Regions from separate parts of the Hydrogenophaga aquatica genome, predicted to be linked through region 2. Evidence: predicted binding sites of a transcription regulator. Region 2 holds the regulator's gene; the other holds the start of a gene.
The links. The regulator NrdR, encoded in region 2, represses ribonucleotide reductase genes. The targets are predictions, from matches to a motif close to CACNANATNTNGTG.

Region 1 (3,408 bases), on a different contig from region 2:
GCCCCGTGAACAGCAGCACTGGGACTTTGTTCAGCAAACACTCCCAGCTCAGCACCAACAGGGCATACAGGGGCTACCGGGAAGTGGGAACAAACACCGGCGTCTACGAAACGAAAGGCATTGGCGAAAGTGACAACCTGAACAATGCCTGCACGGCATCTCAAGGCAAAAAGGTGTACACCTACAAACCGCATTACCTGAAGAACCATCACTTCGTGCACACCGTTATCACCGGTCAGGCATCGGATGCCTCGTGCAACACCGAACAGACAACATTGAACGGGTACACACCCACCGGCTCTCTGGGATCGACCAGTGGTATTCCGACAGTCACTGAACCGCTTAACGGAAGTTCAAAAACCATCACGGCCAACAACAACCCAGGCAAGTTCTACTGCATGTCCAATGACGATGGCGTGAGTTGCCCGAACGTAACTACGAACCCGACCATACCGTCAACCCTGGTGCACGGAACGATCACCAACTTCACAGGATCTGCCGCTGCGTTGACAGCCATCGATCTGAACGGCAGCTCCTGCAACACCGAAACACTGACCGCTAACGGAACCGCGTCTTACTCATACAGCTGCTCAATCAATTGGGCGGGTTTCATCGGTTCCAGCTGGAATGGTGCGGTCCGTTTTACGGCCGGCACCGGAGTTACCCTGTGCCCAGGCAATACTGCACCTACGGTGGTTCCGGCGGGCAATAACGTGGCATATGCCATCAACGCATCCAACGCCCAAAACCCGGATATCCCTAACTCCATCAATTTCACCGACATTCCAAACGCGGTCACAGACATCACACTGAACTTTGACGTGAAGTCGGGCACCTGCGGTACCCTTGGGCAACCCAACCTGAGTGCGTGGACATTCAGCAACAACGGAACAAACTCCGCGTCAGCCACCATGACCTGGGCGCCCATCACTGGTGCAACGGGCGGCTACAGAATCAGAACCTGCGACATCACTGGCCAGAACACCAGCTGCAGCCCTACAGGCAGCACCCCCACAACGCAGAGCGGCACTAGCTACACAACCAACAGCGACAAGTCCATGTGCGTGATGGTCACAGCATTTGACGGTGTCACTGAAGGCCCATCGTCCACGAAATGTGTGAAGTACACAAACAGCTCAAAAACTTATTCAAACTTCTGAGTGATCTTCGACCCACCACTCTTGTGAGACTCACAAAGTGGTGGGCTTCTGCCCTCCCCTGAAGACCCACCACCACTTTTCACGATGACCCTGGGCAAAAGGTGGTGTGAACCTACCCGCCGCATCCCCTCCCCCAACTTCGGCCCCCGCCCCCCCAACACCACGATCGACCTGATCGTGGTGCATTCCATCAGCCTGCCGCCAGGCCAGTACGGCGGGCCGGAGGTGGAGCAGCTGTTCACCAACACGCTGAATTGGGACGCGCACCCCTACTTCCAGACCATTCGCGGACTGGAGGTGTCGGCACACTTCTTCATACGCCGCACTGGCGAGGTGGTGCAGTTCGTGTCTTGCGACGACCGCGCCTGGCATGCGGGCCAGTCCAGCTGGTGCGGGCGCGACAACTGCAACGACTATTCCATCGGCATTGAACTGGAGGGGCTAGAGGGCGACACCTTCGAGCCCGCCCAGTACCAAGCCCTGGCCAGCCTGTGCCAGACGCTGGCGCAGCAGTACCCCATACAACATGTGGTGGGGCATGAGCATGTGGCCCCCGGCCGCAAGCAAGACCCCGGCCCGGGGTTCGACTGGGCACGTTTACAGCAGCACCTGGGCTGGCCGGATCGGTGTTTTCCCCCACCCGCCGCACGCTGAAAAGAAAATTTTTTTTCGGGCTCTCCCTTGCGCAGGGGCTTGGCGTCGCTACACTACCGGTAGTGTTTCAAACCGCATCAGAACACTATAGGTAGTGTCTGACACCACCACCCGGGTCACCACGTGGCCTGGCTTGACGCCACCAGCGGGCCGCTCTTACGCGCCTGCGACGTCTGCCCCCAACAAGACAACTAGCGAGGACCCATGCAATCCACAACCACTGCCCCCCAGTCTGCCGCCCCCGTGTTTGGCGGTACCGCTGAAGCTCCCCGCGCCGCACACGGCGCCACGCTGCAGAACTACCAGATCATCCGCCGCAATGGTGCGGTGGTGCCCTTCGAGCCGAACAAGATTGCCGTGGCCCTGATGAAGGCCTTCCTGGCCGTGCATGGCACGCACGGTGCCGCATCGGCCAGCGTGCGCGAAGACGTGGAGTTGCTGACCCAGAACGTGGTGCGCGCCCTGATGCGTTCGCGCCCGGGTGGCGGCACCTTCCACATTGAAGACGTACAAGACCAGGTGGAACTGGGCCTGATGCGCGGCGGCCACCATGAAGTGGCACGCGCCTACGTGCTGTACCGCGAGCGCCGCGCCCAGGAGCGCGCCGCCAAGCAGACGGAACAGGCCGCCCCGGCCACGCCCGCCTTCCATGTGCTGGACAACGGCCAGCGCGTGGAACTGGACGTGCCGCGCCTGCATGCGCTCATCGCATCGGCCTGTGCCAACCTGGGCGCCGACGTGAAGCCCGAGCCCATCGTGGCCGAGACCATGCGCAACCTGTACGACGGCGTGCCCATGACCGAGGTGTACAAGGCCGCCATTCTGGCCGCGCGCACCAAGATCGAAACCGACCCCGACTACACCTACGCTACCGCCCGCCTGCTTCTGCACACCATCCTGAAGGAAGTGCTGGGCGAGGAAGTGACCCAGGCCGACATGGCCACCCGCTATGCCGACTACTTCCCCACCTTCATCAAGAAGGGCGTGGAAAACGAACTGCTCAACCCCGAGCTGCTGAACTTCGACCTTAAGAAGCTGGGCGCCGCCCTGAAGGCCGAGCGCGACCTGCAGTTCGACTACCTGGGCCTGCAGACCCTGTACGACCGTTACTTCCTGCACGTGCGCAAGGCGCGCATCGAACTGCCGCAGGCGTTCTTCATGCGTGTGGCCATGGGCCTGGCGCTGAACGAGATTGACCGCGAGGCACGCGCCATCGAGTTCTACGAGGTGCTGTCGAAGTTCGACTTCATGTCGTCCACCCCCACGCTGTTCAACAGCGGCACGCTGCGTTCGCAGCTGTCCAGCTGCTACCTGACCACCGTGCCCGACGACCTGGACGGCATCTACGAATCCATCAAGGAAAACGCGCTGCTGAGCAAGTTTGCCGGCGGCCTGGGCAACGACTGGACGCGCGTTCGCGCACTGGGCTCGCACATCAAGGGCACCAACGGCGAAAGCCAGGGCGTGGTGCCTTTCCTGAAGGTGGTGAACGACACCGCCGTGGCCGTGAACCAGGGTGGCAAGCGCAAGGGGGCCGTGTGCACCTACCTGGAAAGCTGGCACCTGGACATTGAAGAATTCCTGGAGCTGCGCA
Region 2 (3,408 bases):
ACTTCGTGCGTGACGAAATCGTGGCCGAGGCCGATCTGCCCATCAAGCTCACCGCGCATACACCGTGCTTCCGGTCTGAAGCTGGTTCCGCCGGACGCGACACGCGTGGCCTGATCCGCCAGCACCAGTTCGACAAGGTCGAGATGGTGCAGATCGTCCACCCCGAAAAGAGCTACGAGGCGCTGGAGGACATGACCCGCCACGCCGAGGCCGTGCTGCAAAAGCTCGGCCTGCCTTACCGCGTGCTGGCCCTGTGCACGGGCGACATGGGTTTTGGCGCCACCCGCACGCACGATCTGGAGGTGTGGCTGCCCGCGCAGAACACCTACCGCGAGATCAGCTCGGTGAGCAACTGCGAGGCCTTCCAGGCGCGACGCCTGCAGGCCCGCTTCAAGAACGCCCAGGGTAAGAACGAGCTGGTGCATACCCTCAACGGCTCTGGCCTGGCCGTGGGCCGCGCGCTGGTGGCCGTGCTCGAAAACTACCAGAACGCCGACGGCAGCATCACGGTGCCGGCGGCCCTGCGCCCCTACCTGGGCGGGGCGGAAACGCTCTGAGTTTCACGCGTGGCGGGGTGTGCCCCCGCCGCGTGCTCTTCGGTCAGCGCAGACCGGCTCCGGCTGCTTCGGCGTCGCGCTGGATCAGTTCGATCTTGTAGCCATCAGGGTCCGTCACAAAGGCAATCACCGTCGTGCCGCCTTTCACGGGGCCAGCCTCGCGCGTCACGTTGCCGCCAGCGGCCTTGATCTTCTCGCAGGCGGCGTAGGCATCAGGCACGCCCAGGGCGATGTGCCCGTAGGCAGTGCCCATCTCGTACTGCTCCACGCCCCAGTTGTAGGTCAGCTCGATCTCGGCCTGGCCAGGGTTGCCGCCGTCAAAGCCCAGAAACGCCAGGGAGTATTTGTACTCGGGGTTCTCGGACGTGCGCAGCAGCGTCATGCCGAGCACCTTGGTGTAGAAATCGATGGAGCGCTGGAGGTTGCCAACGCGCAGCATGGTGTGAAGGATTCGCATGCGCGTTATTGTGCGCGCATCTCGAAAACCAGGCAGGTCGTGGTGGCGTGAGCGTAGAGCGTGCCGTCCGGTCCCACCAGTTGGGCATCTGCCGTGGCGAGCTGGCGCCCGCAGTGGATGACCTTGCCGATGGCGCGCACGCGTTGTACCTTGGGTGTGAGCGCGCGCACGATGTTCACGCTCAGTTCGGCCGTGGTGTAGGCGCGGCCCACGGGCATCTTGGTGTGCACCGCGCAGCCCAGGGCCGAATCCAGCAGCGTGGCAAACCAGCCGCCGTGCACCGTGCCCATGGGGTTGAAGTGCTGCGGCCCGGGCGTGCCCTGGAACACCGCCTGCCCGTCAGCAACGTCCACCAGCAGAAAGTCCAGCGTGCGTGCAATGGGCGGGTAGGGCAGTTCGCCGTGTATCACCCCCTGCATGATTTCCAGCCCATTGCGCCCCGCCAGTTGCTGCGGGGTGGCAATGCCTGGGCCGGGGCCCGCCGCCAGGCGCTGCTGTACAGCCGCTTCGCGCGAGAGCCACTCGTCCAAAGTTGAAGTGGGCGCGTTCACTTGCGCACCTCGTCCACCAGAGCGCGGAATTCGTCGATGTCCTCGAAGCTGCGGTACACGCTGGCAAAACGTATGTAGGCCACCTTGTCCAGTTTCTTCAGCTCGCGCATCACCAGCTCGCCAATGCGGTGGCTGGCCACCTCGCGCGCGCCCTGGTTCAGCAGCTTTTCCTCGATGCGCTCCACGGCGGCGTCCACCTGCTCGGTGCTCACCGGGCGCTTGCGCAGGGCCAGGGTCAGGCTGCCGCGCAGCTTCGACGGGTCGTATTCGATGCGCCGCCCGTCCTTCTTCACAACCACCGGGAAGGTTACCTCTGGGCGTTCGTAGGTCGTGAAGCGCTTGTCGCAAGCGCCACAGCGCCGCCTGCGGCGGACAAAATCGCCTTCTTCGGAGATCCGGGTCTCCACCACCTGGGTGTCGGCGTGGCCGCAAAAAGGACACTTCATAGGCAAAAAAATGCCCCGGGCAAGGCCGGGGCAGTCTCGTCAGCGGTAGACCGGGAAACGTGCGGTCAAGGCAGCCACCTTGGCGCGCACGGCTTCAATGTTGGCCGGGTCGCGCGGGTTGTCCAGCACGTCGGCAATCAGGTTGGCGGTCAGGCGGGCTTCCTCGTCCTTGAAGCCGCGCGTCGTCATCGCCGGGGTGCCCACGCGGATGCCGCTGGTCACCATCGGCTTCTCGGGGTCGTTCGGGATGGCGTTCTTGTTGATGGTCATGTGGGCGCTGCCCAGCACGGCCTCGGCTTCCTTGCCGGTGATGCCCTTGGCACGCAGGTCCACCAGCATCACGTGGCTTTCGGTGCGGCCGCTCACAATGCGCAGGCCACGCTGGGTCAGCGTCTCGGCCACGATCTGGGCGTTCTTCACCACCTGCTGCTGGTAGGCCTTGAACTCGGGCGTCAGCGCTTCCTTGAAAGCCACGGCCTTGGCTGCGATCACGTGCATCAGCGGGCCGCCCTGCAGGCCGGGGAAGATGGCGCTGTTGATGGCCTTCTCGTGTTCGGCCTTCATGAGGATGATGCCACCGCGCGGGCCGCGCAGGCTCTTGTGGGTGGTGGAGGTCACCACGTCGGCAAACGGCACGGGGTTGGGGTACACGCCCGCGGCGATCAGGCCTGCGTAGTGGGCCATGTCCACCATGAAGATGGCGCCGATTTCCTTGGCCACCTTGGCAAAGCGCTCGAAGTCGATGCGCAGGCTGTAGGCCGACGCGCCCGCCACGATCAGCTTGGGGCGGTGTTCACGCGCCTTGGCTTCCATCGCGTCGTAGTCGATCTCTTCCTTTTCGTTCAGGCCGTAGGACACGACGTTGAACCACTTGCCAGACATGTTCAGCGGCATGCCGTGGGTCAGGTGGCCGCCTTCGGCCAGGCTCATGCCCATGATGGTGTCGCCAGGCTTGAGGAAGGCCAGGAACACGGCCTCGTTGGCGGAGGCGCCGCAGTGTGGCTGTACGTTGGCGGCGTCGGCACCAAACAGCTGCTTCAGGCGGTCAATGGCCAGCTGCTCGGCCACGTCCACGTATTCGCAACCGCCGTAGTAGCGCTTGCCCGGGTAGCCTTCGGCGTATTTGTTGGTGAGCTGCGAGCCCTGCGCCGCCATCACGGCCGGCGAGGCGTAGTTTTCACTGGCGATCAGCTCGATGTGGTGTTCCTGGCGTGCGTTCTCGGCCTGAATGGCGGCAAACAGCTCGGGATCGGCTTGTTCAACGAGGATGGAGCGGTCGTACATGGCAGTCCTGGATAGAGTGGATTCCCTGTGCGGTGACAAGGGCTGCCCAGGCGAACGGCTTGGCACCCCGCAGCTGGCTGCGACGGCGGTGCGCTTCCCCGTGGTGGCCCACG

Region 1: the regulator NrdR is predicted to act here: its motif matches at 1,898-1,911, upstream of ACYVHH_RS16800 (ribonucleoside-diphosphate reductase subunit alpha).

What each region holds. Positions count from the first base shown of each region.
Region 1 is NZ_BAAGVK010000025.1:5,933-9,340, forward strand. Features, by position in the region: gene ACYVHH_RS16790 (hypothetical protein) at 1-1,160, shown strand, start outside; gene ampD (1,6-anhydro-N-acetylmuramyl-L-alanine amidase AmpD) at 1,245-1,814, shown strand; gene ACYVHH_RS16800 (ribonucleoside-diphosphate reductase subunit alpha) at 2,019-3,408, shown strand, end outside.
Region 2 is NZ_BAAGVK010000015.1:96,887-100,294, forward strand. Features, by position in the region: gene serS (serine--tRNA ligase) at 1-557, shown strand, start outside; gene gloA (lactoylglutathione lyase) at 601-1,014, opposite strand; gene ACYVHH_RS13025 (PaaI family thioesterase) at 1,020-1,565, opposite strand; gene nrdR (transcriptional regulator NrdR) at 1,562-2,011, opposite strand; gene glyA (serine hydroxymethyltransferase) at 2,051-3,295, opposite strand.